Regions from separate parts of the Streptomyces sp. NPDC051315 genome, predicted to be linked through region 3. Evidence: riboswitches for the same ligand, from Rfam matches in the RefSeq annotation. Region 3 holds a riboswitch; each other region holds the start of a gene.

Region 1 (10,249 bases), on a different contig from region 3:
GCCGAGTCACTCGACGAGGGCCCGACGGGTGTCGGCTCCCGGGTCCGGGTCACCCGGCACGTCGGCAGCCGCGAGATCCCCATGACGATGCGGTACACGGAGTACGACCCGCCGCACGCCTGGGGCATGCAGGGCATCGACGGGCCCATCCGCCCGCACGTCCACGGCGAGATCACCCCGCTCGACGACGGCCGCCGCTCGCGCGTGACGCTGGAGGTCGACGTCGAGGGCAAGGGCATGGGCAAGGTCCTGCTGCCCCTGGTCGTACGCCCCCAGATGCGCAAGGAGCTGCCGGACAACGAGCGGAGGCTGAAGGAACGGCTGGAGCGCGGCGGCGGGATCGGGGCACCGTAGCGGGATCGGTGCACCGTAAAGGATCTGCGACACGGAGGGCTGTCTTGTGCCCGCTGGGCCGTCTCTGGGCGGTCAGGGCTCCTGGGCCGGGCCGAAGACACCGTCCAGGGCCCGGCGGGCGCGCTCGCTGCCGCTGAGAGGCCACCGGGGAGCTCACGGTGCCGCCCAGCACGCCGCCACCCGGGGGCGTTCCTTCCAACCGCAATGGAAGGGAACCACCATCAGGGCCGCGTTCATGAGGAGCGGCACCGTGAGCTCCCCGACGGGGCAGACGCCGACCGAGGCGGCCACCGGGAGGAACGGGCCGCCGCAGGGCAGCGGCTGGTGTAGTGCGGCGGTGAGTTTTCCGGACCGCCTTCTGCTCCCAGTGCCATGGCGCTCGCCCGTGGGGGCCGGGCGTCCCCGCCGGGTTGGATGGGATCCACGGCTTTGTTCCGGACAGTCCTCCGGCCCTTTGACTGCTTCGACGAATCCGTGGCTCCACGCCGGGCCGGGCCCCGAGGCTCTTCCGACGCGGTTGAGGGGCGCCGTCCGAGCAGGAGCCGGAGACCACTGCTGAAGGCTGCCCCGGGCCGCCCCCGGGCCGTGCGAAACCGACCAGCGCTGACAGACGCCGCCCACGGGTGATCACCCCCACCCCGCTCCGGCCCGGGACACCCGAGTCGATCTGCGACACTGGACGTGTTATGCCGAAGCCCGGAGAACTCACTTTCGTCGCCCCCCGCGGAGCCAAGAAGCCGCCGCGGCATCTCGCCGACCTCTCGCCCGCCGAGCGGAAGGAGGCGGTGGCGGAGATCGGTGAGAAGCCGTTCCGGGCGAAGCAGTTGTCGCAGCACTACTTCGCGCGGTACGCGCACGACCCGGCGGAGTGGACCGACATCCCCGCCGGGGCACGCGAGAAGCTGCGCGAGGCGCTGCTGCCCGACCTGATGACCGTGGTCCGGCACCTGTCGACCGACGAGGGCACCACCCGCAAGACGCTGTGGCGGCTGTTCGACGGGACGCTGGTCGAGTCGGTGCTCATGCGGTATCCCGACCGGGTCACCATGTGCATCAGCTCGCAGGCGGGGTGCGGGATGAACTGCCCGTTCTGCGCGACGGGGCAGGCGGGTCTCGACCGGAACCTGTCGACCGCGGAGATCGTCCACCAGATCGTGGACGGCATGCGGGCGCTCAGGGACGGGGAGGTCCCGGGCGGACCGGCGCGGCTGTCCAACATCGTCTTCATGGGCATGGGCGAGCCCCTCGCCAACTACAAGCGGGTCGTCGGCGCGATCCGTGCCCTCACCGACCCGGCGCCGGACGGGCTCGGGCTGTCGCAGCGCGGGATCACCGTGTCGACCGTGGGGCTGGTTCCGGCCATCCACCGCTTCTCCGACGAGGGCTTCAAGTGCCGGCTCGCGATCTCGCTGCACGCGCCGGACGACGAGCTGCGCGACACCCTCGTCCCGGTGAACACCCGGTGGAAGGTGCGCGAGGTGCTCGACGCCGGCTTCGAGTACGCCGAGAAGTCCGGGCGGCGGCTGTCCATCGAGTACGCCCTGATCCGTGACATCAACGACCAGGCCTGGCGGGGCGACCGTCTCGGGCGGCTGCTCAAGGGCCGTCCGGTGCACGTCAACCTGATCCCGCTGAACCCGACCCCGGGCTCGAAGTGGACCGCTTCCCGGCCGGAGGACGAGAAGGCGTTCGTCGAGGCCATCGCGGCGCACGGGGTGCCCGTCACCATCCGGGACACCCGTGGCCAGGAGATCGACGGGGCGTGTGGTCAGCTCGCCGCCACCGAACGGTAGTCTGACCGGCGTCAGCACCACCATCGGTATTCGGCACCTTCACAGTCAGACACCTTCATATTCCGACAGGGGAGCGCCACAGCGCTGAGAGTGCGGCAACCGGCCGCAGACCCTCTGAACCTCGCCCAGGTCATTCTGGGTAGGAAGTTCGGTCATCACTCGAGCTGTTGCGCCCTGCCCGGGACCGGCGGATCTTCGCGGGTCCCGGGCAGGGCCGCGTCTCTTCCTGGCCCACCCCAGGAGGAAAACCAGTGCACACCAAGACGTTCCTGGCCGCGGCGGTCGGCCTCGGTCTCGTCACGCTGTCCGCGTGCGGTTCGACCGGGTCCGGCGGTGACGGCTCCGGCTCCAAGACCGTCACCCTCGTCAGCCACGACTCGTGGGCCGTCTCCAAGACCGTGCTCGCGGACTTCGAGAAGCAGTCCGGCTACACGGTCAAGGTCCTCAAGGACGGCGACGCCGGGCAGGCCGTCAACAAGGCCATCCTCACCAAGGACAACCCGCAGGGCGACGTCTTCTTCGGCGTCGACAACACACTCCTGTCGCGGGCCCTGGACAACGGGCTGTTCCAGTCGTACGAGGCCAAGGGGCTCGACCAGGTCGACGCCCGGTACCAGCTCGACGCGGACAAGAACCGGGTCACGCCCGTCGACCACGGTGACATCTGCGTCAACTACGACAAGAAGTACTTCGCCGACCACAAGCTGGCCCCGCCGGCCTCCTTCGACGACCTGACCAAGCCCGCCTACAAGAACCTGCTGGTCACCGAGAACGCCTCCACCTCCTCGCCGGGCCTCGGCTTCCTGCTCGGCACCGTCGCGAAGTACGGCGACGACGGCTGGGAGGGGTACTGGTTGAAGCTCAAGGCCAACGGCGTGAAGGTGGTCGACGGCTGGGACCAGGCCTACAACGAGGAGTTCTCCGGTTCGGCCGGCGGGAAGAAGGCCGGCGCCGACCGGCCGCTCGTCGTCTCCTACGCCTCCTCGCCGCCCGCCGAGGTGATCTACGGCGACCCGAAGCCGACGACCGCCCCGACCGGTGTCGCCGCCGGCACCTGCTTCCGGCAGATCGAGTTCGCGGGGCTGCTGAGCAACGCGAAGAACAGCGCGGGCGGCAAGGCCCTGATCGACTTCCTGATCGGCAAGGAGTTCCAGGAGGACATGCCGCTCAACATGTTCGTCTACCCGGTGGTGAAGGGCGCCGCCGTGCCCGCCGAGTTCACGCGGTACGGCCCGGCCGCCGAAAACCCCGAGACCATGGAACCGGCGAAGATCGCCGCCGAGCGCGACGGCTGGGTCAAGTCGTGGACCTCGCTCGTCCTGAAGTGACCGACGCGCGCACCACCCGGCGCGGGAACGCGGCGCGGCTCGGACTGATGGCCCTGCCCGTCGCGTTCTTCGGCGTCTTCTTCGCCTACCCCGTCGCCGCGATCGTCTCGCGCGGGCTGGGCGGCGACGGGGGCCCGCACCTCGGGCGGCTGTGGGACGTGCTCGGGCAGTCCGACATCCGGCACGTGCTGTGGTTCACCACCTGGCAGGCGCTCGCCTCCACCGCGCTCACCCTCCTGCTCGCCCTGCCCGCCGCGTACGTCTTCGCCCGCTTCACCTTCCCCGGCCGGCAGATCCTGCGGGCCGTGGTGACCGTCCCGTTCGTGCTGCCGACGGTCGTCGTGGGTACGGCGTTCCTGGCGCTCCTCGGACGGGGCGGGCCGCTCGACGAGCTGTGGGGCGTACGGCTGGACACCACGGTGTGGGCCATCCTGCTCGCGCACGTCTTCTTCAACTACGCGGTCGTCGTGCGGACCGTGGGCGGGCTGTGGGCGCAGCTCGACCCGCGGCAGGAGGAGGCGGCACGGATGCTGGGCGCGTCGCCGTCGCGGGCCTGGCGTCAGGTCACGCTCCCGGCGCTCGCGCCCGCCGTGGCGGCGGCCGCGCTCATGGTCTTCCTCTTCACCTTCACCTCCTTCGGCGTGGTCCAGATCCTCGGCGGGCCGACCTTCTCGACCCTGGAGGTCGAGATCTACCGGCAGACCTCGGAGATCTTCGACCTGTCCACGGCGGCCGTCCTCACGATCGTGCAGTTCGCTTCCGTCGGCGCGATCCTCGCCGTGCACGCCTGGACCGTACGGCGGCGGGAGACCGCGCTGCGGCTGGTGGACGCCTCCGTGACGGCGCGGCGGCCGCGCGGGGCCGGGCAGTGGGTGCTGCTCGCCGGGGTCCTCGCCACCGTGGTCGTGCTGGTCCTGCTACCGCTGGCGGTGCTGGTGCAGCGCTCGCTGGACGCCCCCGACTTCGCCTACTACCGGGCGCTGACCAGGAACGACGGCAACGTCTTCCTCGTCCCGCCGATCGACGCGATCGGCAACTCACTGCAGTATGCCCTCGTCGCCACCGTCATCGCCGTGCTGGTCGGCGGGCTGGCGGCCGCGGCCCTGACCCGGCTGCCCCCTTCCCGGCCCCGCGCGCACGGGGGCGCCTTGGTCGCCGCCCGCTTCGTCCGCGGGTTCGACGCGCTGCTGATGCTGCCGCTCGGCGTCTCCGCCGTCACCGTCGGCTTCGGTTTCCTGATCGCGCTCGACGAACCCCCGCTGAACCTGCGCGGCGCCTGGATCCTGGTGCCGCTCGCGCAGGCGCTGGTCGGCGTCCCCTTCGTCGTGCGGACCATGCTGCCCGTGCTGCGGGCGGTGGACGAACGGCTGCGGGAGGCGGCGGCGGTGCTGGGAGCGTCGCCCTGGCGGGTGTGGCGGGAGGTGGACCTGCCGATGGTGCGGCGGGCGCTGCTCGTCGCGGCCGGGTTCGCCTTCGCGGTGTCGCTCGGCGAGTTCGGCGCGACGGTGTTCATCGCCCGGCCCGACAACCCGACGCTGCCCGTCGCGGTGGCGCGGCTCCTCGGGCGGGCCGGTGAACTCAACTACGGGCAGGCGATGGCCCTTTCCACGATTCTGATGCTGGTGTGCGCGGTGGCCCTGTTGGTGCTGGAGCGGCTGCGGACCGACCGGACGGGAGAGTTCTGATGCTGCTGCGGCTCGAGGGTGCGACCGTGCGGTTCGGCGGGCGGGCGGTGCTCGACGCCGTCGATCTGGCCGTCGCCGAGCACGAGGTGGTGTGTGTGCTCGGGCCGAGCGGCAGCGGCAAGTCGACCCTGTTGCGGGCGGTGGCCGGGCTGCAGCCCCTGGACGCCGGACGGGTGGTGCTCGACGGGCGCGACCAGTCGGGGGTCCCCGCGCACCGGCGGGAGCTCGGCCTGATGTTCCAGGACCACCAGTTGTTCCCGCAGCGGGACGTGGGCGGCAACGTGGCCTTCGGCATGCGGATGCACGGAGCGCCGAAACGCCAACAGCAGGAGCGGGTGGGGGAGCTGCTGGAGCTGGTCGGGTTGCCGGGCGCCGCCCGCCGGGCCGTCGCCGCGCTCTCCGGCGGTGAGCAGCAGCGGGTCGCGCTGGCCCGTGCGCTCGCGCCCCGGCCCCGGCTGCTGATGCTGGACGAGCCGCTCGGGCAGCTCGACCGGTCGCTGCGGGAGCGGCTGGTCGTCGAACTGCGGGAGTTGTTCGGCCGGTTGGGCACCACCGTGCTCGCGGTCACCCACGACCAGGGCGAGGCGTTCGCGCTCGCCGACCGGGTCGTGGTGATGCGGGACGGGCGGATCGCCCAGTCCGGTACGCCCCTCGAGGTGTGGCAGCGGCCGGCGGACGCGTTCGTGGCCCGCTTCCTCGGCTTCGACAACGTGGTGGAGGCGAGCGTCGCCGGGGAGGCCGCGGACACGCCGTGGGGCAAGGTGCCGGTGCCGGCCGGTTCCGCGCAGGGGACCCGCACGCTGCTGGTGCGGCCGGCCGGGGTGCGGCTGGCCGGCGCGGACGAGGGCCTGCGCTGCACGGTCGCCGCCCGCACCTTCAAGGGCACCCACGTCGCCGTGCACCTCCAGCCGGCGGACGCGCCCCGTCTGGAGGCGGCGTGCGCGCTGCGGCTTGCGCCGGAGGTCGGGGACACGGTCGGGGTGGCGTTCGACTCGGCCGAGATCGTCGTGCTCGAAGGACCGGCCCCGCCCTAGTGCCGCACCGCAGACGTTCCGCCGATGGCTCTCGGGCGGTGCGGTGTTTGTTGATGGCGTCGATGTCGAGGCGGTCATGCGTGGTGCGGGTGCCCCACGGTTGCCAGCACCATGAGCGACGCGGAATTGCCGAGGCCGGGTGTTCGCGGTTTGTGTATCAGCAGGGTCGTTGCCCACCTGACCCAGCCGCCCGCCGGCCTCACTGCTGACCTGGCCCGGCCGCTGGAGGGTCAGTGACCGGCGCCAGCCTTGACCGCTTTCGTGGCGAAGTAGCCGGGGAGCCAGCCGGCGGTGGCCTCCGAGTGGTGCGGCGCCTCGGCGAAGCCGGTGATGGCGAAGCCCGCCGCGATCTGCCCGCCGAGCTGCTCGGTGAGCGTGTGGCTGTACTCCACCGGCGCGTCGAGGCCCCACAGCCGTTCCCGCTCGGCGGGCTCCAGGTGGGTGAGGTCGCTGTAGGGCAGGCGGTGGCGCACCACCAGCTCGCCGCGCGCCTCCAAGGACTCGGCGTCGAAGAGGTAGACGTCCGGGTTGAGGAAGCCGGACAGCAGCGTCCCGCCGGGGCGCAGCACGCGGTGACACTCGCGCCAGACCGGCGCCAGCTCCGGGATGAACAGGTTGGAGACCGGGTGGACGACAAGGTCGAACGAGGCGTCCGGGAACGGGCTCAAATCGCGCGCGTCGCCGAGCACGGTGCGTAGGTCGAGCCCCTCCCGCGCCGCGACCATCTCGTCCTGCGCCAGCTGGCGGGGCGAGTTATCGAAGACGGTCACCCGCGCGCCCGCCGCGGCCAGCACCGGACCCTGCTGCCCGCCGCCGGAGGCGAGGCAGAGCACGTCGCGACCGGCGATCTCCGGCGGGAACCAGGTCGGGTCGACCGGCTCGTACCCGATCAGGACGATGGACCACTGGCCGGCCCGCGCCTTCGCGATCACCTCGGGGCCGACCGGGCGTGACCACTCGTTGCCCTCCTCCACCTCGCGGTCCCAGGCGAGGCGGTTGTGCGCGACGGGGTCGACGGGAGTCTGGCTCATACGCCGTACCCTAGTTGCTCCACCGCACAGGTTCCGCCGATGGCTCTCGAGCGGTGAGGTGCCTGTTGATGGCATCGATGTCGAGGTGGTCGGGATCGAAGGTGCCGCCGATCCAGTCGAGGAGTTCCTCGTGCTGCTCGTGCTGGGGGCCGGTGATCGCGGCGATGAAGTCCGCGTAGCCCCAAGGGCCGCCGTCAGTCCTCGGGTGGCCAGGCTCGACGGCCGGTCAGGCAGCGCGGGTAGGTGGCAGGGCGTCGTCTGTCGCCGCGCACACGAGAAGGCGACGGTGGCGCTGCGCGGCCCGCTCACCGAGGTCCTGCTCGCGTTCTACCGCCGACGGCCGCTGGACGGCCCCGGGCTGGAGGTCCTCGGCGAGCGGGAGCTGCTGGAGTTCTGGCTGGAGAAGACGACGTTCGGGTGAGACGCCGACGGCCCGCCCCCAGGGGGCGGGCCGTAGGGGATCAGCGGTTGCCCGGCCCCCGGCGCCGCATGCCGAAGAACACCGCGCCGCCGCCCACGACGACCAGCACGGCCGCGATGCCGACGATGAGGCCGGTGTGGGAGTTGGCGCCGGTCTCGGCGAGGTTGGACTCACCGACCGCGGGCGACGGGGCGCTGCTCACGGTGGTGTCCGCGGGTGCGGTGCTGTCGCTCGCCGAGGGGGACGAGGCCGACGGGGCCGGTGTCCCGGAGGCGCTCTCGGCCGGTGCGGAGGCGGAGTCCGACGGCGACGCTGAGGCCGACGGGCCGGCGGGCGTGGTGGGCGTGGTGGGCGTCTCGGCGGCCGCGCAGGCCTTGGCCGGGGCGGTCAGGTAGGGCTCGATGTCGCCCTCGGCGTTGCCGGTCCTGACGTGGATCCGGTACTTGGCGTTGGGCTCCCAGTCCTCGGTGAAGGTGATGGTGACGCCCTCGGCCGAGCCCTTGACCTGCGTGGGCCTGCCGACCTGCCGGAGGTCGGCGTTGTTGTTCTGGAGGAAGACCGTGACGACGGCCGGGGTCGCCGCCGGGTCCTTGTCGGTGACGGTGATGACGCCCTTCGTGCCGTCGCAGGCGGCCTCCGCGGAGAAGTACGTGATGTTGTCGGCCAGCGCCGAGCCGGAGACCCCGAGGACGAGGGCGGCCGAGGCGGCGGTGACACCGAGCATGCGCACCGAACGAGCGGCGGTACGGCGGGATGGGGACACGTTTGTCCTTTACGTGATGCACAACTGCGGGGGGCTGAGGGGGAGCTGACGCCCCCTGTGCGGCGGGCGGACAGCAACCCCGGGAGGCTCACAGGTCTATAAGCGTTCCATAAGTACTGTCAATGTGTGGACACTTCGCGCCCCCCGGCTTTGCCCGCGCTTTAACCGCCGAGACGTTTCAACGCCTCCGGGGCCTCCTCGATCCGATCGACGAGGGCGATCCGGTGCGCCATCGCGCGCTCCTCGGCGAGCGCCCGCAGCAGCGGCCACGTGGGCAGCCGCTCCGTCCAGTGCGCCCGGTCCACGAGCACCATCGGCGTGGGCTCCCCGCGCGACTCGTAGTAGTTGGGCGTCGCGCTGTCGAAGATCTCCTGTACGGTCCCGGCGGCGCCCGGCAGGAACACCACCCCCGCGGTGCAGCGGGCCAGCAGGCCGTCCTCGCGGGTGGCGTTGGAGAAGTACTTGGCGATGTGCGCGGCGAACGGGTTCGGCGGCTCGTGGCCGTAGAACCAGGTGGGGATGCCGACCGAGGGGCCGCCGCGCGGCCAGCGGGTGCGGACCTCGAAGGCCGCCGACGCCCAGTCGGTGACCGAGGGCGTGAACCTCGGCGCGCGGGCGAGGATCCCGAGGGCCTCGGTGAGCATGCCGTCGGCGAAGGGCGCCGCGTAGGCGCCCAGGTTGGCCGCCTCCATCGCGCCCGGGCCGCCACCGGTCGCCACGGTCAGGCCGGCGCGGGCGAGCCGACGGCCGAGGCGCGCGGCACCCGCGTACGCCTCCGTGCCGCGGGCCATGGCGTGACCGCCCATGACGCCCACCACCCGGGCGCCGACGAGGAGTTCGTCGAGGGCGTCCGAGACGGCGTCGTCGTGGAGCGAGCGGAGCATGGAGGCGAAGACGTCGCCGTCGGACTTCGTCCGCTGGAACCAGGCGTAGGTGACCGCGTCGGGTGTCGCCTCGTAACCGCCCTCGTCCAGCGACTCGAACAGTTCCTCGGGGGTGTAGACGAAGGCGCGGTAGGGGTCGAAGGAGAGACCGGGTATCGGCGGGAAGACCAGGGCGCCCGAGGCACGGGCCTTCGCCGCCGCCTCCGGGTCCATCGGGCAGCCGAGGAAGACGGTGCCCGTGGTGTCCAGGGTCAGCAGCACCGCCGTACGGTCCGTCAGATCGACGGCCTGGACGCGGTAGTGGGACAGGGCGCCCCGTGCGGCGACCACCTCGTCGAACTCGGCGAGGGACTCGATCTCACGGTCGTGGGAGCCGTCGAACGGCTGGGCGGGTGTCGGATGCACCCGCCCATGCTAGGGAGTGTCCTGTGGAACCTGTCGGGGGCGCGGGCTCAGGACGCGCCCCGCGACGGACGGTCAGCCCTCGATCGCCGACGGGTCCATCCAGACGACCTCCCAGGTGTGGCCGTCGAGGTCGTCGAAGGAACGGCCGTACATGAAGCCGTGGTCCTGGGTCTCGCCGCTGGGCGTGCCGCCCGACGCCAGGGCGCGGTCGACCAGTTCGTCGACCTTCTCGCGGCTCTCGGCGCTCAGCGCGATCAGGACCTCGCTGGTCTTGGTGGAGTCCGCGATCTCCTTCTTGGTGAAGGTCGAGTAGAACGGCTTGGTGAGCAGCATCGCGACGATGGTGTCGCTGATCACCACGGAGGCCGCGTTGTCGTCGCTGAACTGGGGGTTGATGGAGTAGCCCAGCTCCGTGAAGAACTTCTTCGAGGCCTCGAGGTCGTTCACGGGGAGGTTGACGAAGATCATCTGCTGGTAGGCGGGGGCGGTCATCGGGGTCTCTCCCATCGGTGCGTGCGGTTGGTCCGCGCGGCGTCTTCGTGGTGTTCGGT
Region 2 (10,249 bases), on a different contig from region 3:
GCGCGGGATCACGCTCGTCCGGTCCTCGGCGTTGTCGTGCTCGGCGGAGCGGGCCTGCGGCGGCAGCGCGTCCAGCTGCTCGGCGCCGAGCGCGGCGCGTGCCTCCCGCGCCCGCGCGAGCAGCGCCACGGCGTCGTACGGCCGGACGTCCGGGGTGCGGGCGGTGGCCGAGGCGACCAGGTCGTCCAGCTCGTACGGCAGGCCGGGCACGGCGGCCGAGGGCGGGGGCACGTCCTCGTGCAGGTGCTTGTACAGCACGATGGCGGGGGAGTCCCCGTCGTGCGGCTTGTCACCGGTGAGCATCTCGTAGAGCACGACCCCGCACGCGTACACGTCCACGCGCGCGTCCGCGGTGCCCTGCTCGATCTGCTCGGGCGCGAGGTACGCGACGGTGCCGAGGACGGCACCGGTGGTACTGGTGACGGTGTCCACGGACCGTACGAGCCCGAAGTCGGCGACCTTGACCCGCCCGTCGTCCCCTATCAACACGTTCTCGGGCTTCATGTCCCGGTGCACGAACCCGGCCCGGTGCGCGGCACCGAGCGCGGCGAGCACCGGTTCGAGGATGTCCAGCGCGGCCCGCGGCTGCAGCGCCCCGCGCTCCCGCAGCACGTCCCGCAGGGTGCAGCCGGCGACGTACTCCATGGCGAGGTAGACGTACGATCCGTCGGTCCCCTGGTCGAACACCTGGACGACATTCGGGTGCGCCAGGCGCGCGACGGACTTCGCCTCGCGGATGAAGCGGTCCACGAACGAGGCGTCCGTGGCGAGCGTCGGGTGCATCACCTTGAGCGCGAGGACCCGGTCGAGGCGGGTGTCCACGGCCCGGTAGACCGTGGCCATCCCGCCGACCGCGATCCGCGCGTCCACGCGATAACGCCCGTCGAGCACCTGCCCGACCAGAGGGTCCTGAAGGGTCGTGTCCACGCACGCGAGTGTACGAGCCCCCACGGACACTCCCCCCTCTTCCGCCCTGATCGGGGCATGACTGAAGCGGAGCTGTGACCGGCGCCGGACGGGGCGGCAACCGCCGACGGGGCGGCAGCGGCCGACGGCGCGACCGTGGCCGACGGGGCTCGGGCGCCCGGGCGACGGTCACCTCTTGTCCGACGGGAATCGGGTGGTGTGCGTGGGCGGGAGTCGGGGCGGGACCGGAGCCGCGGTCACGCTTGCGGGGTGCTCGGGCTCCGGCGCCGCACGGCGCGACCGCCGCCGACGGGGCTCGGGGCCCCGGGCGACGGTCACCTCTGGTTCGATGGGGAGCGGTGGTGCGTGGGCGGGAGTCGGGGCGGGACCGGAGCCGCGGTCAGAACGCAGGTCGCTCGGGGTCCAGCACGGCCAAGCCCTCCGCGGGAGACGACGCCTCGGCGAAGTGACGCCGCGGGATCCGCCCCGCCAGCCGGGCCAGCCTGCCCGCCTCCACCCCCGCCCGCATGGCCAGAGCCATCCGCTCGGGATCCTGCGCCCGCGTCACCGCCGACGCCAGCATCACCCCCGCGCACCCCAGCTCCATCGCCAGCGCCGCATCCGACGCCGTACCGGCCCCCGCGTCCAGGATCACCGGCACGCGCGCCTGCTCGACGATCAGCTGGAAGTTGTGCGGGTTGCGGATCCCGAGCCCCGACCCGATGGGCGATCCCAGCGGCATCACCGCCGCGCACCCCACGTCCTCCAGCTTCCGCGCCAGCACGGGATCGTCGTTGGTGTACGGCAGCACCGTGAACCCGTCGTCGACCAGCGTCTCGGCCGCGTCGAGCAGCTCGACCGGGTCCGGCAGCAGGGTCCGCTCGTCGGCGATGACCTCCAGCTTGATCAGGTCGGTCCCCAGCGCCTCCCGCGCGAGGCGCGCCGTCAGGACGGCCTCCCCGGCGGTGAAGCAGCCCGCCGTGTTCGGCAGCACCCGGATCCCGAGCCGCTCCAGCACCGACAGCACCGAGCCGTGCACCGAGGGGTCCACCCGCCGCATCGCGACGGTCGTCAGCTCGGTCCCGGAGGCGACCAGCGCCCGCTCCAGCACCTCCAGGCTGGGCGCACCGCCCGTACCCATGATCAGACGGGACGAGAAGGTCGTACCGCCGAGGACGAAGGGATCGTCGGCCATGGCTCAGCCTCCCTGGACGGCCGTGAGGACTTCCACACGGTCCCCTTCGGTGAGGGCCGTGGCGGACCATCGCGCGCGCGGGACGACGGTCTCGTTGAGCGCGGCGGCCACCCCGGAGGGCGCCGCGGTCAGGGACCGTACGACGGCGTCGAGGGCGGTGCCGGGAGCGACCTCCCGGGCTTCCCCGTTGACGGAGATGTTCATGCGCGCTGCTCCGAGAGTGCGGCGGCGCCGAAGCGCCGGGGTGTGAACGGACGGGCCTCGTCGGGGAGTTCACCGGTGGCCAGGACATGCGCCATCGCGTCACCGGTCACGGGCGTGAGCAGGACGCCGTTGCGGTAGTGCCCGGTCGCCAGCAGCAACCCGTCCAGCTCGGTCGGCCCGAGCAGCGGCGCGTTGTCCGGCGACCCCGGACGCAGTCCCGCGCGGGTCTCCGTCAGCGGCAGCTCGGTGATCCCGGGCACCAGCTCGTGCGCGTCCCGCAGCAGCTCGTACACGCCGCCCGCCGTCACCGTCGTGTCCCAGCCCAGCTCCTCGCTGGTCGCCCCGACGACCAGCTCGCCGTCCTCCCGCGGCACCAGGTACACCTGGCTGCCGCGCACCACGGCCCGCACCGTCCGGGTCAGGAACGGCGCGTACCGCTGGGGCACGGTCAGCCGCAGCACCTGCCCCTTCACCGGCCGCACCGGTGGCAGCACCTCGTCCGGCACCCCGGCGAGCCGCCCGCTGAGACTGCCGGCCGCGAGCACCACCTGCCCCGCGCCCAACGCCGCACCCGCGCGCGTGAGGACCCCGGCGGCCCGGCCGGCCACCACGGACAGCCGGTCGGCCCAGGTCCGGTGGAAGACCACGCCCGCCCGCTCGCACGCCGCCACCAGCGCCCCCGCCAGCCGCCGCGGATCGATCTGGTGGTCGCCGTCCACCCGCAGCCCACCGCGCACCCCCGGCGCGAGCATCGGCTCCAGGCGCCGGCACTCCCGCCCGGACAGCCACTCTGACTCCAGCCCCGACTGCCGTTGCAGGGCGTGCAGTTCGCGCAGATGGGCGCGGTCGTCGGCGTCCATCGCCACCGCGAGCGTGCCCGAGCGGCGGTAGCCGAGGTCGTGGCCGGTCAGTTCGGTGAGTTCGGCCGCGAAGTCCGGGTAGCGGCGGGCCGACGCGAGGTTCAGGCCGAGCAGTGTCTGCTCGCCGTAGTGCAGTTCGGTGACGGCGGCCAGCATCCCCGCCGCCACCTGCGCGGCCCCGCCGCCCGGTTCCGGGTCCACCACCGCCGTGGCGAACCCGCGCTGCGCGGCCCGCCACGCCGTGACGAGCCCGATGATGCCGCCCCCGACGACGAGGACGTCTGACGTACGTGAGGACATGGGCGTCCAGCCCCTCCCTTCGCCGGCATGACCCGGATCAGGTTCGTACGGTCGGAGGCCGCCAGCCTCCCTCTCAGCCCGGTGCGTCCGGGCTCCCGCGAGTGCTCTACGTTGGCCACCCTAGCCCGACCCCGCACGACTCAGTAAGGGAGCCTCCGCCTGTGCCCCGCCCGCCCGTCTCCCCTCACCACTCCCGAACGGGGGACCACGCCCCGTCCCACAGGTCCCTCGACGGTCTCGTCCTCGCCCCCGTCGCCGACCAGGCCCCCGGCCAGGTCGGCACCCGCACCCGTTTCGCGTACCACGAGCGGGACCATGTGATCTGGGCCGACTACGCGGGAGGGGACGTCGTGCGCGGGCATCTGGTGGGTACGCGGGAGGGGGACCGGCTCGACTTCCGGTACGTCCAGCTCAAGCACGACGGGACGACGTCCTCCGGGCACTGCGTCTCGACGGTCGTGGAGCTGCCCGACGGCCGGCTGCGCCTCGACGAGGCGTGGGAGTGGGAGTCGCAGCCGGGCAGCGGGACGAGCGTGGTGGAGCAGGTCGACGAGCGTGCCGGCGCGGGCGCGGGGGAGCGCGGCGCTGAGCATGCCGACGCGGGCGTTGTGGAGCAGGTCACGGAGCACGACGGATGACTGACGAATCGTCAGGTGTCTAAGGTGATCAGGTGAGCGAGCAGACGCAGGAAGAGAGCAGGCCGCCGGTGCGGCGCGTGGTCGTCGTCGGCGCGGGCATGGCGGGGGTGCAGACCGCGGTCGCCCTGCGCGAACAGGGCTTCACCGGCCCGGTGACCCTGATCGGCGCCGAACCCCACCAGCCCTACGACCGGCCCCCGCTGTCCAAGGCCGTCCTGCTCGGCAAGGCGGAGGGCTCCGCCTTCGACGTCGACTTCGAGAGCCTCGCCATCGGGCTCCGACTGGGCAGCGAGGCTTTCGGCGTACGCACCGCCGACCACGAACTGGACACCGAGACCGGCCCCGTCCCGTACGACGTCCTCGTCCTCGCCACCGGCGCCGAACCGATCCGGCTGCCCGGTGCCGAGGGCGTGCCCGGCGTCCACCTGCTGCGCACCCTCGACGACGCCGAACGGCTGCGGCCCGTGCTCGCCCGGCAGCGCGACATCGTGGTCGTCGGCGCCGGCTGGATCGGCGCCGAGTTCGCCACGGCCGCGCGCGAGGCGGGCTGCGCGGTCACCGTGGTCGAGGCCGCCGACCGGCCGCTGGCCGGCGCCCTGCCCGCCGAGGTCGCCGCCCCGATGGCCGCCTGGTACGCCGACAGCGGCACCGAACTGCGCACCCACGCGCGCGTGGAGCGCGTCGAGCCCGGCGCGGTCGTCCTCGACGACGGCTCGCGGCTGCCCGCCGACGCCGTCGTGGTCGGTATCGGGGCCCGCCCCGCCACGGCCTGGCTGGCCGGCTCCGGCATCGAACTCGGCCCGCAGGGCGAGGTCGTGGCCGACGTCCACCTCCGCACCTCCGCGCCGGACGTGTACGCGGTCGGCGACTGCGCCTCCTTCCCGTCGGGGAGGTACGGCGAGCGGCTCCTCGTCCACCACTGGGACAACGCCCTCCAGGGCCCGCGCACGGTCGCCGCGAACATCCTCGCCGAGGCCACCGGCGAGCCCCCGGCGGTCTACGACCCGGTCCCGTACTTCTGGTCGGAGCAGTTCGACCGCTTCGTCCAGTACGCCGGCCACCACACCGGTGCCGACGCCACCCTGTGGCGCGGCGACCCGTCCGGACCGGCCTGGACGGTGTGCTGGCTGCGTGAGGACCGGCTGGTCGCCCTCCTCGCGGTGGGCCGCCCGCGCGACCTCGCCCAGGGGCGCAGGCTGATCGAGGCCGGCACCCCGATGGACCCGCGGCTGCTCGTGGACCCGGCGAGACCGCTGAAGGCGGCGACGGCCTGATCCGAGGGGAGGCGCCGGGGCCCGCCTGGAGGGAAGACCGCGGTGACGGCCCGATCCGAACGCCTTGCCGATCGGGCCTGCCGGGGTGACCCGGCTTCCGACTGTCAGTGGCAGATGGCAGGCTTGTTCCCGTGACCGAGATTGACGCAAAGATCGATGCTCTCGTCCCCGCCTGGCTCACCCTGCCCGACATCGCCGAGAAGCTCGGCGTCGAGGTGACGCGCGTCCGGCAGCTGGTCAAGGAGGGCCAGCTCGTCGCCGTGCGCCGTGGCGAGAACCGCGCGCTGCACGTCCCCGCCGCCTTCATCGACGGGGACAAGGTCGTCAAGGGCCTGGCCGGCACCTTGACGCTGCTGCGGGACGACGGCTTCACGGTCGAAGAGATGATCGAGTGGCTCTTCACCCCCGACCCGAGCCTGCCCGGCACCCCGGCGCAGGCCCTGAGCGAGAATCGCGGCACGGAGGTGAAGCGCCGCGCCCAGGCGCTGGCCGTCTGACCCGCTGATCCGAACAACCGCCTGGTGTACGGCCGCGGCGGCGCGCGCCGCCGCGGCCGTACCCACCGCCCCCGGGGGACCCACGCATGCCCGACACCGCCCGCACCCGCCTCGCCGAGGCGCGCCTCTACCTCTGCACGGACGCCCGGAAGCGCCAGGGCGACCTCCCGGAGTTCCTGGACGCGGTCCTCGCGGGCGGCGTCGACATCGTCCAGCTGCGCGACAAGGGCATGGAGGCGGCCGAGGAGCTGGAACACCTGGAGGTGTTCGCCGACGCCTGCGCCCGCCACGGCAAGCTGCTCGCGGTCAACGACCGCGCGGACGTGGCCCACGCCGCCGGCTCCGACGTCCTCCACCTCGGCCAGGGCGACCTGCCGGTCCCCGCGGCCCGGGCCGTGCTCGGCGCCGACGTCCTCATAGGCCGTTCCACGCATGCCGAGGCGGAGGCCGAGGCCGCCGCCGTCCAGGAGGGCGTGGACTACTTCTGCACCGGTCCCTGCTGGCCGACCCCCACCAAACCCGGCCGCCACGCCCCCGGCCTCGACCTGGTCCGCTACACGGCGTCCCTCGGCACCGACCGTCCCTGGTTCGCCATCGGCGGCATCGACCTCACCCGCCTCGACGAGGTGCTGGAGGCGGGCGCCCGCCGGGTCGTGGTGGTCCGGGCGATCACGGAGGCGGACGACCCGGGTGCCGCGGCGGAGGAGTTCGCCAAGCGGCTGAGCCAGGCCTGATACGGGGCCCAGCCGGGTTCGACCGGGTCCGGAGCAGGGCCTGAGCCGGTCCTGAGCAGGGCCGGGGCCCGAGCCGGTCCGGGGCAGGGCGTGAGTGGGCTTCGATCCACGTTCGAGCCCGTATTCGAGCCGGGCCCGAGCCGGACTCGCGTCAGGCCTGAGTCCGGAGGTTCCCCGGACCCCGCATGGTGTCCAAGGGGTGGACAACAAATCGACAAATCGGGCAAATGCCCGAGATCCGGTTGGGTGACCGCCTCCCCCTGGCTAACCTGCGGGTATGGCCCTCGGAACCGCATCCACCAGGACCGACCGCGCCCGCACCGTGCGCGACATCCTGGCCACCGGCAAGACGACGTACTCGTTCGAGTTCTACGCGCCGAAGACCCCCAAGGGTGAGCGGAGCCTGTGGAACGCCCTCCGCCGGGTCGAGGCGGTGTCCCCGGACTTCGTCTCCGTGACCTACGGCGCGGGTGGTTCCACCCGGGCGACCACGGTCAAGGAGACGCAGCAGATCGTCGTCGACACCACCCTCACCCCGGTCGCGCACCTCACGGCCGTCGACCATTCCATCGCCGAACTGCGCAACATCATCGGTCAGTACGCCGACGCCGGGATCCGCAACATGCTCGCCGTGCGCGGCGACCCGCCCGGCGACCCCATGGGCCAGTGGGTGCCGCACCCCCGAGGCCTCACCTACGCCGCCGAGCTCGTCCGGCTCATCAAGGAGTCGGGCGACTTCTGCGTCGGCGTCGCCGCCTTCCCCGAGATGCACCCGCGCTCCGAGGACTGGGACACGGACGTGCGGCACTTCGTCGACAAGTGCCGGGCCGGCGCCGACTACGCCATCACACAGATGTTCTTCCAGCCCGAGTCCTACCTGCGTCTGCGTGACCGGGTGGCGGCGGCCGGCTGCGAGACCCCGGTCATCCCCGAGATCCTGCCGGTGACGAGCGTGAAGATGCTGGAGCGGCTGCCCAAGCTCAGCAACGCCCACTTCCCGGCCGCCCTGAAAGAGCGGATCCTCACAGCCAAAGATGATCCGGCCGCTGTACGCTCCATTGGCATCGACTTCGCCACGGAGTTCTGCGCACGGCTGCTGTCCGAGGGAGTGCCCGGACTGCACTTCATCACGCTGAACAACTCCACGGCGACGCTGGAAATCTACGAGAACCTGGGCCTGCACCACCCGCCGCAGGCCTAGACCGGTCGCACGTCCGTACGACACACTGCGGAGCGGCCACTGGGAGAGGGGCGTACATGGGCTGGACGGTCCTCTACATCGCGTTCGGCATTGTCGCGCTGTGGCTGCTCGGCGAGGTGCTGCTGCAGTACAAGGCGCGGCTGCGCTGGCGGCTGCTGGCGTTCGGGGGCTTCCTCGGTGTCGTGCTGGGCGTGCTGATCCCGTCCGTCATCGTCATCGGTCTCGGCGCGGCCGCCTTCGCGGTCGGCCAGACCTACGTGACGCTGTCGTTCCGCCGGGGCTTCGCGGAGGGCTGGGCCGTCAGCCGCCCCGGCACCGACGGCACCAAGCGCCGCCGCGGCAAGGGCGAGCGCAAGGACCCGACCCTGGAGGTCTCCGACCTGGAGGCGACCGAGGCCGGCTACGCGGCCGACGACCTCGCCCGCGACGGCGCGGCCCCGTTCGGTGTCGACAGCGTGTCGTACGGCCGGGACGGGGACGCCTACGACGACGACCGCGACGACGTCTTCACCCCCGCGGCCCGCACCACCGACCCCACGGCCGCCGAGACCACCGCCGTCTACGAGCCGCAGCCCATGCCCGACGACACCGGCTCCTACGGCATATACGGCGACTCCGCCTACGCGTCCGCCGACCAGCCCCAGGACCAGTACGCGGCGGCCGCCCAGGGCGCCGACCAGGCTTACGGCTACGACGGCTACGCGGGCTACGGCCAGCAGCAGTACGGCTACGACACCTCCGGCGAGCAGCAGTACGCCGCCTACTCCGACCCGTACATCGGCACCCAGACCTACGGCGGGGGCTCCTACGGCGCGGGCTACGGCCAGCAGCAGTACGGGCAGCAGGGCTACGGACAGGACCAGTACGGCACCGGCGGCTACGGGGAGACCCCGGCCGGCGGCGTCTGGGTCCCGCAGCAGCGCACCACCGACGACCCCTTCGGCGGCGAACTCCCGCCCGAGCAGCCGTACCCCTACCAGGGCGACGGGCAGCAGCAGGAGCAGGGGAACGGGTACGACGAGCAGCAGTACCGGTTCTGACCGCGCCGCAGGATCGGTTGTCCCTGCCCGCGGGATCGGTTCCCGGGCAGCCGCCCGTCGGTCACGCGGTGTGGCCGGGGCTCACTGCGAGCCCCGGAACCCGGGTCCCTCCACGATCAGCCCGGACACCAGCGCGCCCGACATGCCGGCGTGCGGGAGACCGCCGCCCGGATGTGCCCAGCCGCCCACGGTGAACAGGCCTTGCAGCCCTGTGGAGTTGGCGGGGTGCAGCAGCCGGCCGTCGCCCGCGGCCAGCGCCGGCGCCGGCACGGATCCGCCTGCCGCGCCGGTCTCCGCCGCGATGTCGGCGGGAGTGCGCACCTCGCGCCACAGGATCCGGTCCCGCAGGCCCGGGAGGGCCCGCTCGGCGGCCGTGACCAGGGCCTCCACAGCGCCGACGGAGAGGTCCGCCCCTGCGGGGACCACCGAGCTGACGACGACCGCCTCGCGGTCGGCGTCCGGCACCAGCGCCGGGTCGTCGGGCCGCAGGACGCTCACCGTCGGGCGCGACGGCACCCCCGGTGCCGTACCGAAGAGGCTCTCCAGCTCGCCGTCACGGTCGTCGGTGTGCACCACCGTCCGGTGCGCGGCGCCTTCCGGACGCCCGCCACGCAGGGCGAGCAGCACGGTCACCCGGCTGGGCAGGCCCTGCTGGGGCGCCACCTCGCCGTCCCCGCGCGGCGGAACACCCGCCGCGGCACCGCGCAGGGTGCCGGGGGCGACCACGACGTCCGCCTCGGCCACCTCCCCGTCGGACAGCTCCACGCCCGCCGCCCGGCCGTCCTTCTCCAGGACCCGGGTGACCTCGGCGCCGAAGAGGAACTCGACCCGGCGGGCCAGGCACCGCTCGTACAGCGCGCGGGCCAGCTCCCGCATCCCACCGCGCACGTACCACATGCCGAAGGCGTGCTCCATGTACGGCAGCACGGTCGCGCTCGCCGGGGCGACCCGGGGGTCGAGGCCGTACGCGAGCGCGTGGCTCTCCAGGAGCGCGGCGAGCCGGGCGTCGCGCAGCTCCCAGGCGCCGACCTCGGCGAGCGTGCGGGCCCGGCGGGTGCGCAGCAGACGCTTGTGCGGAACCGACGGGTAGGGCTCGCGCTCGGCCAGCACCGACCAGTTCGGCCACAGGGGCTCCTCCAGGAGCGGCCGGCGGGTGCGGTCCCAGGCCTCGCGGGCCCGTACCAGGACGTCGCCCCAGCGCTGTCCGGCGCCCGCTCCCAGCGCCTCGTCCAGGGCCGAGACGACTCCCGCGCGCGAGGCGTTCGGCAGGGAGACCTCGCTGCCGTCCGCGAAGACGTGCCGCGCGGACGGGTCGACCTGGACCAGCTCGACGCACGCCTCCAGCGGCTCCTTGCCGGTCTTGACGAACAGGTCGCGCCAGACCGCGGGCAGGCGCAGCA
Region 3 (10,249 bases):
AGCACCCCGAGGGCTACACGCCCACCCAGCGCGACCTGCCGGTGATCAACCGGGGCGACACGCTCCAGGTGACCGTCGAGCCCGCGGCCGCCCAGGCACCGCAGCCCGCGGCCGGCCCGGGTCCGCTGTTCGTCGTCGGCGACGTGCACGGCTACCTCGACGAACTGATCTCCGCGCTGCAGGACAAGGGCCTCATCGACACGGCCGGCCACTGGTGCGCGGGCACCGCCCGGCTGTGGTTCCTCGGCGACTTCACCGACCGGGGCCCCGACGGCATCGGCGTCATCGATCTCGTGATGCGGCTGTCCGCCGAGGCCGCCGCGGCAGGCGGCTACTGCAAGGCGCTCATGGGCAACCACGAGCTGCTCCTGCTCGGCGCCAAGCGCTTCGGCGACACCCCCGTCAACTCCGGGGCCGGCACCGCCACCTTCCAGGCGGCCTGGCTGCTCAACGGCGGCCAGAAGTCCGACATGGACCGCCTCCAGGACCACCACCTGCAGTGGATGGCCCGTCTCGACGCCGTCGAGGAGGTCGACGGCCATCTCCTCGTCCACTCCGACACCACCGCCTACCTCGACTACGGCGACTCGATCGAGGCGGTCAACGACACCATCCGCGAGACGCTCACCCGCAACGACGCGGACGAAGTGTGGGACCTGTTCCGCAAGTTCACCAAGCGCTTCTCCTTCCGCGACGAGGGCGGCGCCGACGCCGTCCGCTCGCTGCTGGATACGTACGGCGGCACCCGCATCGTTCACGGCCACAGCCCGATCCCGTACCTGCTGGGCGAGGTCGGGTCCGAGGACGGCGAGGACACGGCCGGTCCCGTGGTCGAGGGACCGCACGTCTACGCCGACGGACTGGCCATCGCGATGGACGGTGGCGTGACGATGGCCGGAAAGCTGCTGGTCCAGCAACTGCCGCTGGCTGTCTGACCGTTCACGCGTCCGGTGTCGACCGAACCGGACGCGTCCGCCGACGCCGCAGGCCAGGGGCCAATTTCAGCAAACCCCCTGTTACCTCATGCCGTCGCCGCTCTACCATCGCTCTATCCGTAGCAGGCTCCCCTCCGTTTCTGCCCGACGGCTCGTTGGCATGCGAGCCCCAAGCCCTACGGAGCATCGGGGGATGCACATGAACAGCGTTCCGCGGCACCTGCACAGCGAGGACCGCCAGGAGTACGAGCGGGTCCTCGACGAGGCGCTGCGCTCCGCACCACACCACCCGGAACTGACCGCTGTCGGTCAGCGGCTCAATGTCGAACAGCTGCGCACCATGGCGCTCAACGCCACCGCACTCATCACGGCGGCCGCGGCGACCGAGTACCAGCACTATGTGAAGGTTCGCGAGGAACTGCGCAACCCGGCGCCGTCCACCCCTTCGTCGCCCCCGCACGAGTCCGGCTCCGGTGAGCCGGGTGTGGGCGGGATGGGGCTCGCCACCACCATGGGGGACGCGGCCCAGGTCGCCGAGACCGGAGCGGGCGCCGTCGCCGTCGCCGCCGTCCTCACCCCCGTACTCGCCGGAACCGCCGCGGTGATCTTCCTGCTCGTCGGATACGTCCTCCGGATGCTCGACCCCGAGCAGTCGTTCGCCCAGGCCATGGTGACCACCGGATGGGCGTTCGGGGGCATCGCCGCGGCCTCGATCCTCGTCGCCACCGTCGGACTCCTGCTCACCGCCCTGCGCAACCGGCCCTCCCTGGAGGCCGGACCGTACGCCGAACTGAGCGAGGAGGTGGCCCGAGCCAAGGAAGCCTGGCGGAAAGCCCTGCTGGAACGGGGCATCCTGCCGTTTCTGCGCGAGGCCCTCGCCGACCCCGGCGCGGCCGCCGCACTGCACTCCGAACCGGCCCCACCGGCGCCCAGCGGCCGTCTGCCGAAGATCGGCTACGACCGTCCGGGATTCAGCAGCCCCGACGACGGACGCTCGGCCGGTTCGCGTCCCAGCTTCAGCAGCCCGGACTACACCAGCCCGGACTTCGGAGGCCCGGAACACCAGCCGGAATAGGCCTTCGGCTTGCGCCCCCGCCGCAGGGGAGCGCAAGCCGGACGCCCGGCCGGCCCGGATCGGGGGAGTCACCCGACCGTGCGGCGGGACCGCCGCGCCCCGGTCGTGGCGAGCGCCCGTCCCGACGGCCGGCCCGTCACGCGCCGCCGGCCCGTCGCCGTCGGCGCCGCCCGCGCGCAGGCAGCATCGGCGAGGTCAGAGGATGCCCGCCCGGCCCGCCGCCGTGACCCAGGACGGGAACTCGGACAGGAGTCGGTCGTACAACTCCTGGTCCGGGACGGTGCTGATGTCGTCCACGGCGAAGAAGCCGACGTTGTCCACGCGGCGCCCCGGAAGGGTGTCGAAGCGTTCCAGCACCCCGTAGTTGGACCGGCCGAGGCCCACGAACTGCCAGAAGATCGGCTCCTCCACCGCGGCACGCAGTTCCCGTTCGATCGCGGCGTCCCGGTAGACACCGCCGTCGGAGAAGAACAGCACCAGGGTCGGAGCGGCCGCCGGATTCTCCCGTACGTACTCTCTGACCTGGGCGATCGCCTTCTGCTCCTCGTTCTGGATGCCGACCGTCCGCATGTCGACCTGCCCCGGCTCCAGACCCTTCCTCGGCTTCTTGCCCCGGCGGAAGAGGCTGATCTCTCCCACCCGTACATGCAGCCGCAGCCACTCGGGGAGCTCCCCCAGACGCAGGTCGGGAAGGCGGGCCGCGTGGGAGGCGAACGTCCAGGCCTGCATCTCGCCGTCGTCGTCGAGCTGGGCCGCCACGGCCGCCATGCGCTCCACGACGTCCGCCACCACGCCCCGGGAGTAGAGGAAGGCCATGGAACCGGAGGCGTCCAGGACGAGGATCACCCTTGCTCTCACCCCCGCCGCTCCCCGTTTGCTCAGACTGACGGCCACCTGCTCCTTGCGCAGGGACAGCCGCTTGCGCATGTCGACGGGGAGCCGCTCCTCACCCTTGGTCAGGCGAGGGGCGGAAGGGGGCTGGGCGGAAGGCGCAGGGGAAGGGGTCTGGGCGGGAGGGGCCGGCCGGACGGGGGGTGTGGGGGGAGGCGGTGCCTGGGCGATGGGGGGTGTCGTCGGCGAGGCGGTCGTTGTGGGAAAGGCGGTCGTCGAGGACGAGGGGACCGGCGACGCCGGGGAGACGGTTGCTGACGGATCGTCATCGATGGTGATCCCGAAGTCGGTGGCCAGTCCCGCCAGCCCGGAGGCATACCCCTGCCCTACCGCACGGAACTTCCACCTCCCCTCGCGCAGGTACAACTCGCCGCCGATGAACGCCGTTTCCATCTCCCCCTGCATCTCGAAGCGCGCGAGCTCGGCCAGGCTCCCGGCGTCGAGCAGCCTCAATGTCAGGCCGCTGACCTGCCCGAAGGTGCCCCCGTCCGCCGACGCGCACAGCTCCACGCGCGTGACGGCACTCTCCAGCGCACGCAGGTCGACCTCCACCGCGTCCGTCGTGACACCGGCGTCGCTGCGCTTCCCCAGGTGGGTCACGGCATCGGAGGCATGCCGCGGCTGGTTGTAGAAGACGAAGTCCCGGTCGTCCCGCACCCTCCCGGCCGCGGTCAGCAGCAGTGCCGACGCGTCGACATCCGGCCCACCGGCCCTCTCGGTCCAGCTGATCTCGACGCGCACGGCCGACGCGTCGACCGGCAGATTGGCGCCCTTGCTCATGGATCGCGCTGTCATGGAGCCAGTCTGCCGACCCACGCCCGCCGAGCAACCGTCTTGGCATGACCGGGCACGGCCACACCGCGGTCAGGGGAGACCCGCATCCCCCGTGCCGGCGGCACTGTCAGGAGCGGCCCCCTGTGCTCCGACGCCGGGGTTCGGCCGCCGTGGGCACAGGGGTGGTGCTCGCCGGGGCTCACCTCACCGGCGAGCACCCCACTTGAATTGAGGCGAGGGCGGGCCCGCCGCGGTGGGCCCGCCGCGGCGGTGTGAGCCGACGCGGGCGGGCACGGGCCGGCGGGGCCGCGGCAGGTGGAGGTCAGTCCGCCAGCGGCAGATACACCCTGTTGCCCGCCGCCGCGAACTCCTTCGACTTCTGGGCCATCCCCTCCTCGATCTCCGTGCGCGTCCCACCGTGTTCGCGGCGGATGTCCTGGGAGATCTTCATCGAACAGAACTTCGGCCCGCACATAGAGCAGAAGTGAGCGGTCTTGGCCGGCTCCGCCGGCAGGGTCTCGTCGTGGAACTCGCGGGCCGTGTCCGGGTCGAGGGCCAGGTTGAACTGATCCTCCCAGCGGAACTCGAAACGGGCGTCGGACAGCGCGTCGTCCCATTCCTGCACACCGGGATGCCCCTTGGCGAGGTCGGCTGCGTGGGCGGCGATCTTGTAGGTGATGACGCCGGTCTTGACGTCGTCACGGTTGGGCAGGCCCAAGTGTTCCTTGGGCGTGACGTAGCAGAGCATGGCCGTGCCCCACCAGGCGATCATCGCGGCACCGATGCCGGAGGTGATGTGGTCGTACGCCGGCGCGACGTCCGTCGTCAGTGGGCCGAGCGTATAGAACGGAGCTTCATCGCAGATCTCCTGCTGAAGGTCGATGTTCTCCTTGATCTTGTGCATCGGGACATGTCCCGGGCCCTCGATCATCGTCTGAACATGGAAACGCTTCGCGATCCGGTTGAGTTCCCCGAGCGTGCGCAACTCCGCGAACTGCGCCTCGTCGTTGGCGTCCGCGATCGAGCCGGGCCGCAGGCCGTCGCCGAGCGAGTACGTGACGTCGTAGGCGGCGAGGATCTCGCAGAGCTCCTCGAAGTTCTCGTAGAGGAACGACTCCTTGTGGTGGGCCAGGCACCACGCCGCCATGATCGAGCCGCCGCGCGAGACGATGCCGGTCTTGCGGTTCGCCGTGAGCGGGACGTACGGCAGGCGCACGCCAGCGTGGACCGTCATGTAGTCCACGCCCTGCTCGGCCTGCTCGATGACCGTGTCCTTGTAGATCTCCCAGGTCAGCTCCTCGGCCTTGCCGTCGACCTTCTCCAACGCCTGGTAGAGCGGCACCGTGCCGATGGGGACGGGAGAGTTGCGCAGGACCCATTCGCGCGTGGTGTGGATATTGCGGCCGGTGGACAGGTCCATGACCGTGTCGGCGCCCCAACGGGTCGCCCAGGTCATCTTCTCGACCTCCTCCTCGATCGAGGAGGTCACGGCGGAGTTGCCGATGTTGGCGTTGACCTTCACCAGGAACCGCTTGCCAATGATCATCGGCTCGATCTCCGGGTGGTTGACGTTCGCGGGCAGGACCGCCCGGCCCGCCGCGATCTCCTCACGGACCACCTCGGGTGCCACGTTCTCCCGGATGGCCACGTACTCCATCTCGGGGGTGATCTCTCCTCGGCGTGCGTACGCGAGCTGCGTGACCGCCTTGCCGTCGCGACTCCGGCGCGGCAGCCGGGGACGCCCCGGGAAGACCGCGTCGAGGTTGCGCAGCCCACCGCGCGGCGAGGTGTGCTTGATGCCGTCGTCCTCAGGACGGACGGGGCGGCCCGCGTACTCCTCCGTGTCGCCGCGGGCGATGATCCAGTTCTCCCGCAGTGGCGGTAGGCCCCTGCGGACGTCGGTTTCCACGAGCGGATCGGTGTATGGGCCGGAGGTGTCGTACAGCGTGACCGACTGCCCGTTGGTGAGGTGCACCTGACGGACCGGCACCCGCAGGTCGGGGCGCGGGCCCTCGACGTACGCCTTGTGCCAGCCGATGGACTTCCCGGCCTCCCCGTTGGCGGAGATCTCGGCGGAGATCTGCGTGGAGGCAGGCGTGCGTGCGTCCTTGTTGGTCATGAGACCTACTCCCTACGCCGGCATTACCCGGTAACAGGTTCAGCGGTCGACGCAGCGGCTACCGTCTGCCGGCGTTTCATGTGAAACATCACTCGATACCGATGACGTTCCACGTGAAACATCGCAAAGACGGAGGTCAGCGCCCTCTCAGCCCGGTGCTCCGAGCTCCCGCGTGTGCAAAGGTTGACCCCACGCTAGCGGCAATTCGGGCGCGGTGAACAGAGGGCCCCCCTCGTTCTTGCGATGATCGGTCGGTGACCACGACACACCATCCCCCGTTCCCACCGCCCGAGCCGCCCCGCGGAACGGGTGCCGGACGCGGCCAGGGTCCCGGCTCCGGCCGTGACCATGGCCCGGGTGCCGGACGCGGTGCCGATGCCGGATCCGGTCCTGGTGCCGGGTCCGGTCCTGGCGCTGGTGGTCGGCCCGGGTCCGGTGCCGGTGATCAGTCGGCTCCCGGTGCCGGTGGCCAGTCCGGTCCTGGTGCCGGTGGTCGGCCCCGTCCTGGCGACGGCCGCGATTTCAGCAGCGGGCAGGCCCAGGGTCCCGGATGCGGCGGCGGTCGTCCTGACTTCGGTGGCGTGCAGAGGCCTGGTGGCGCGCAGAGGCCTGCTGGCGCTCAGGCGCCGGGAGGTGGCTACGGCGGGCCCGGTTTCGGTGGCGGTGAGCACGGCTCACGCGGCGCCGGGCTCGGGCACGGTGGTGGCGAGCAGGGCTCCCGTACCTCCGGGCCGGGTCCTGGCGCCGGCGAGCGCGGTCCGGGTGGAGCCGGTCCCGGTGGCGTCGCTCCCCGTGGCGCCGGTCCCGGCGGAGGCGGTCCCGGCGGAGGCGGTCCCGGCGGAGGCGGTCCCGGCGGGAGCGGCCCCCGTGGCGGGTATGAGGGTGGTCACGGCCATGGTCACGGTCACGGCCCTGACGACGGGCACAATGGCGGGCACGGCCCCGGTTCCGGGGGCGGTTACGGCCAGGGTTCCGGTGGCGGCCCCGGTTTCGGTGGCGGCTACGGCCAAGGTTCCGGTGGCGGGCAGGGCCCGGACTCCGGTGGCGGCTACGGCCCGGGGCACGGTGGCGGCCACGGCCCCGGTTCCGGTGGCGGCCACGGGCACGCGCACAGCCACGGTCACGGTCCGGCCGCCCCCGTCTCCCAGCACCTGCGCAAGGTCATCGCGGCGATCCTCATCCCCTTCGCCGTGGCCGTGCTGACCGGACTGGTCGTGCTGTGGCCCGGCGGTGCTCCGCCGCACGAGCGCACGGGCGTCGGCTTCGACCGGCAGACCCAGCAGGCGACGGTCACCAAGGTCGTGAGCGTGAGCTGCTCGTCGGTGAACGCCTCCGGCGGCACCCCGACCGGCGACACCTCCACGGCCGAGGGCTCCTCCGCCCAGCAGCAGGCGAACGGCACCTGCAAGCAGGCCACGATCCGGGTGGACAGCGGCAAGGACAAGGGCCGTACCTTCACGGAGATCGTGCAGCCCGACCAGTCACGGCAGCTGGAAGAGGGTCAGGAGGTCGTGGTCGCCTACGAGCCCTCCGCGCCGAGGGACCTGCAGTACTCGGTCACCGACGTGAACCGCCGCCTCCCCCTGGGACTGCTGGCCGCCATCTTCGCCGTCGCCGTCGTGGTCGTCGGGCGACTGCGGGGCGTCATGGCTCTGGTCGCGCTGACCATCAGCTTCCTGATCCTCAACTTCTTCATCCTGCCCGCGATCCTGCAGGGGTCGAACCCGCTGGTCGTGGCCGTGGTGGGCGCCAGTGCCATCATGCTGATCGCGCTCTACCTGTGTCACGGCCTCTCGGCCCGCACCTCGGTCGCGGTACTCGGGACGCTCATCTCGCTGTTGCTGATCGGCGTCCTCGGCTCGTGGTTCAACGACTGGGCCGCGCTGACCGGCAACACGGACGACAACACCGGTCTCATCCACGGCCTGTATCCGTCGATCGACATGAGCGGTCTGCTGCTCGCCGGCATCATCATCGGCTCGCTCGGTGTTCTCGACGACGTGACGGTCACCCAGACGTCGGCGGTCTGGGAGCTGCACGAGGCCAACCCGTCGATGGGCTGGCGCGGGCTGTACCGGGCCGGCATCCGGATCGGCCGGGACCACATCGCCTCCGTGGTCAACACGCTGGTCCTCGCCTACGCCGGCGCGGCACTGCCGCTGCTGTTGCTCTTCTCGATCGCCCAGAGCAGCGTCGGCACGGTCGCCAACAGCGAGCTGGTCGCCCAGGAGATCGTGCGCACGCTGGTGGGCTCGATCGGTCTGGTCGCGTCGGTGCCGGTGACCACGGCCCTGGCGGCCCTGGTGGTCTCGGCCGACCGACCGCAGCCCGGTACGGCAACCGGTACGGCCCCGGACGCGGCGCCGGGGACAGCGCCGGCCGGTGCGGGCGGCCCGGTGCCCCAGGCAGCCCGGGGCGGTCGCGGCAGGCGGCGCAAGCGCTGACGCGGTGGGCGTGCGAGCCGGTACCGACGGCCGGTCCGCACGTCCGTCGCTTCCCATTCCCGGGCCACGGGTAAGGAGAAGCGTTCCTGCACCTCCCCACCCATGCCGAAGCGTTCCGCCACCGTTCGCCGCCGCACCCCTCAGCCGGCGCTCTGCTCCTCCGCCAGGATCCGGTCCAGCGCCTCGTCGAGATGAGCGTCGAAGTCGGCGAGTGCGCCCTCCTGGCCCAGTGGCACCAGCTTGTCGGTGCGGTCGAGGAAGGCGACGAGGGGTGCCGCCGAGGAGCGGAACACCGCCTGGTCGCCCCCTACCTGAAGCCGGATCAGCACCTCGCTCAACGAGTCCGGGTCGACCGGTGAGACCCGGACGTCCCCCTCGCCGCACGGTCTGCCCACTCCGTCGATGAGCAGCTCCCGCCCGAACGCCCAGGTCACCGGAGCATCACCGGGGAGGTGAAAGGTGAGCCGTACGGCGTAGGGATCGCAGGTCTCATAGCCCAGTTCCACCGGGATACGGAACGAGAGCTCCTCGGAGACGAGAAAGCTCATCATGACCTCTGCCTGTACTGCTTGTACGGACTCGCGCATCGCCTAACCCCGTCATGGCCGTCGAATGGCTGGGAATCAACCCCTGACATTGCAAGGCATCTTGCTGAACGTACACAACAGATCACAAGGAGTGAGTTTTCAGATACTGATAGAGATCGCGAGTGATCCCAGCATCCGTCCGACCTCGTCCTGCAGTTGCCGGGCGGCCGACAGCAGTCGGTCGGCCTGGTGGGCGGGGAGGGAGATGGCCATGGTGGCGGCGGTGGTGCCCACGGTGATGGGAATGGCGGCGCACACCGTGCCCAGCGCGTACTCCTGCCGTTCGACGACCGTGTCCATCCGACGGACGCGGTCCAGCCTCCGCATCAGGGTGTGGTCGTCGCGCACCGTGTACGGGGTGATGGACTGCACGGGGTAGCGGTCCAGGTGGTCGCGGCGGGACTCCTCGTCGAGCTGCGACAGCAGGCACTGGCCGATGGCGTGCGCGTGCCCGGTCTCACGGAAGTCGGCCCATTCCTCGACCGCCGGGTTGCCGGGGGTGTCGGAGACGCACATGACCTCGATCTCGCCCTCGCGGTACACGGCGTAGTACACGGGCACACCGATCGAATCCCGCCAGTGGGCGAGCGTGTCGACGACCGTGCTGCGACGTTTCTGCGCCGCTCCGCTGCTGCCCAGCCGCTCGGCGGCCTCACCGAGGAAGAACAGCCCTTTCTCCCGGCGGAGATAGCCCTCGTGGACCAGGGTGCGCAGCAGGTGGTACGCCGTGGGAAGCGCGAGACCCGTCTCGCGGGCCAGTTGTTTGGCCGGGGCTCCGCACGCGTGCTCGGCGACCCTCTCCAGCAGACGCATCGCACGCTGCACGGAGCCGATGAGCGTGGTCGCGGGCTGCGGCTGTTCGGGGACGCCGGCACCCGGCGGACGCTGGAGCGGGGGCGCGGTGGAACAGCGGCGGGCGGGGGGTGCGTACGGTTCCGCTGAGGCGGTGTCAACGGTGGCCAAGGGTCACTCCCGAAGCGCGAGAGGGCGGTCCGTGCGGGGAGACACGGGAGGGGGATGGACCGCTCGCGGGGTTCGTCCCCGCGTCGGGCTCCGGACTCTAACCGTCCGCCACCGCTCGCGGACGGGCCCTGAGGGAAACTTCCCCCGGCCGAGGGAACCGGTGATTCCTGTTACCGATCACCGGTCCCGGCACCCCTCACCAGTCGCTGCGCGAGGAGGAACTCGACGTGAACTTCCGTACGACGTAGATCAGTCCGCCGACCAGCGCCACGAAGACCAGCAGTTTGAAGAGCAGGCCGATCACGAAGCCGACGACATTGGCTATCAGGCCGCCGAACACGACCAGGGCGATGAGCGGCACCGCCACCCACTTCACCCACCACGGCAGTCCCGCAAAGATCTCTCGCATCGCCCTCGTCCTCGTCCCTGTCCTCGTTCGGTCGGATGTCCGGCACCTGTGA

What was found. A riboswitch is a leader RNA that binds a small molecule or an ion and turns the genes downstream of it on or off. The one in region 3 is predicted to bind thiamine pyrophosphate.
Region 1: it holds a riboswitch for thiamine pyrophosphate, as region 3 does, so the genes downstream of both, ACIBBD_RS18895 (thiamine ABC transporter substrate binding subunit) here and thiC (phosphomethylpyrimidine synthase ThiC) in region 3, are expected to answer to the same signal.
Region 2: it holds a riboswitch for thiamine pyrophosphate, as region 3 does, so the genes downstream of both, thiO (glycine oxidase ThiO) here and thiC (phosphomethylpyrimidine synthase ThiC) in region 3, are expected to answer to the same signal.

What each region holds. Positions count from the first base shown of each region.
Region 1 is NZ_JBITEN010000009.1:119,251-129,499, reverse strand. Features, by position in the region: gene ACIBBD_RS18905 (SRPBCC family protein) at 1-354, shown strand, start outside; gene rlmN (23S rRNA (adenine(2503)-C(2))-methyltransferase RlmN) at 1,041-2,147, shown strand; TPP riboswitch at 2,205-2,311, shown strand; gene ACIBBD_RS18895 (thiamine ABC transporter substrate binding subunit) at 2,399-3,475, shown strand; gene ACIBBD_RS18890 (ABC transporter permease) at 3,451-5,160, shown strand; gene ACIBBD_RS18885 (ABC transporter ATP-binding protein) at 5,160-6,194, shown strand; gene ACIBBD_RS18880 (class I SAM-dependent methyltransferase) at 6,425-7,225, opposite strand; partial or broken gene ACIBBD_RS18875 (hypothetical protein) at 7,236-7,406, opposite strand; gene ACIBBD_RS18870 (hypothetical protein) at 7,431-7,646, shown strand; gene ACIBBD_RS18865 (LAETG motif-containing sortase-dependent surface protein) at 7,687-8,409, opposite strand; gene ACIBBD_RS18860 (LOG family protein) at 8,571-9,698, opposite strand; gene ACIBBD_RS18855 (VOC family protein) at 9,771-10,190, opposite strand.
Region 2 is NZ_JBITEN010000001.1:107,190-117,438, reverse strand. Features, by position in the region: gene pknB (Stk1 family PASTA domain-containing Ser/Thr kinase) at 1-927, opposite strand, end outside; gene ACIBBD_RS00525 (thiazole synthase) at 1,307-2,101, opposite strand; gene thiS (sulfur carrier protein ThiS) at 2,105-2,305, opposite strand; gene thiO (glycine oxidase ThiO) at 2,302-3,465, opposite strand; TPP riboswitch at 3,463-3,574, opposite strand; partial or broken gene ACIBBD_RS00510 (hypothetical protein) at 3,627-4,019, shown strand; gene ACIBBD_RS00505 (NAD(P)/FAD-dependent oxidoreductase) at 4,136-5,377, shown strand; gene ACIBBD_RS00500 (Rv2175c family DNA-binding protein) at 5,509-5,874, shown strand; gene thiE (thiamine phosphate synthase) at 5,961-6,608, shown strand; gene metF (methylenetetrahydrofolate reductase [NAD(P)H]) at 6,886-7,809, shown strand; gene ACIBBD_RS00485 (hypothetical protein) at 7,866-8,849, shown strand; gene ACIBBD_RS00480 (phytoene desaturase family protein) at 8,931-10,249, opposite strand, start outside.
Region 3 is NZ_JBITEN010000003.1:179,720-189,968, forward strand. Features, by position in the region: gene ACIBBD_RS07170 (metallophosphoesterase) at 1-935, shown strand, start outside; gene ACIBBD_RS07175 (hypothetical protein) at 1,129-2,010, shown strand; gene ACIBBD_RS07180 (VWA domain-containing protein) at 2,206-3,696, opposite strand; gene thiC (phosphomethylpyrimidine synthase ThiC) at 3,998-5,794, opposite strand; TPP riboswitch at 5,787-5,976, opposite strand; gene ACIBBD_RS07190 (hypothetical protein) at 6,469-6,732, opposite strand; gene ACIBBD_RS07195 (YibE/F family protein) at 6,985-8,238, shown strand; gene ACIBBD_RS07200 (SsgA family sporulation/cell division regulator) at 8,379-8,825, opposite strand; gene ACIBBD_RS07205 (IclR family transcriptional regulator) at 8,925-9,788, opposite strand; gene ACIBBD_RS07210 (DUF5326 family protein) at 9,985-10,197, opposite strand.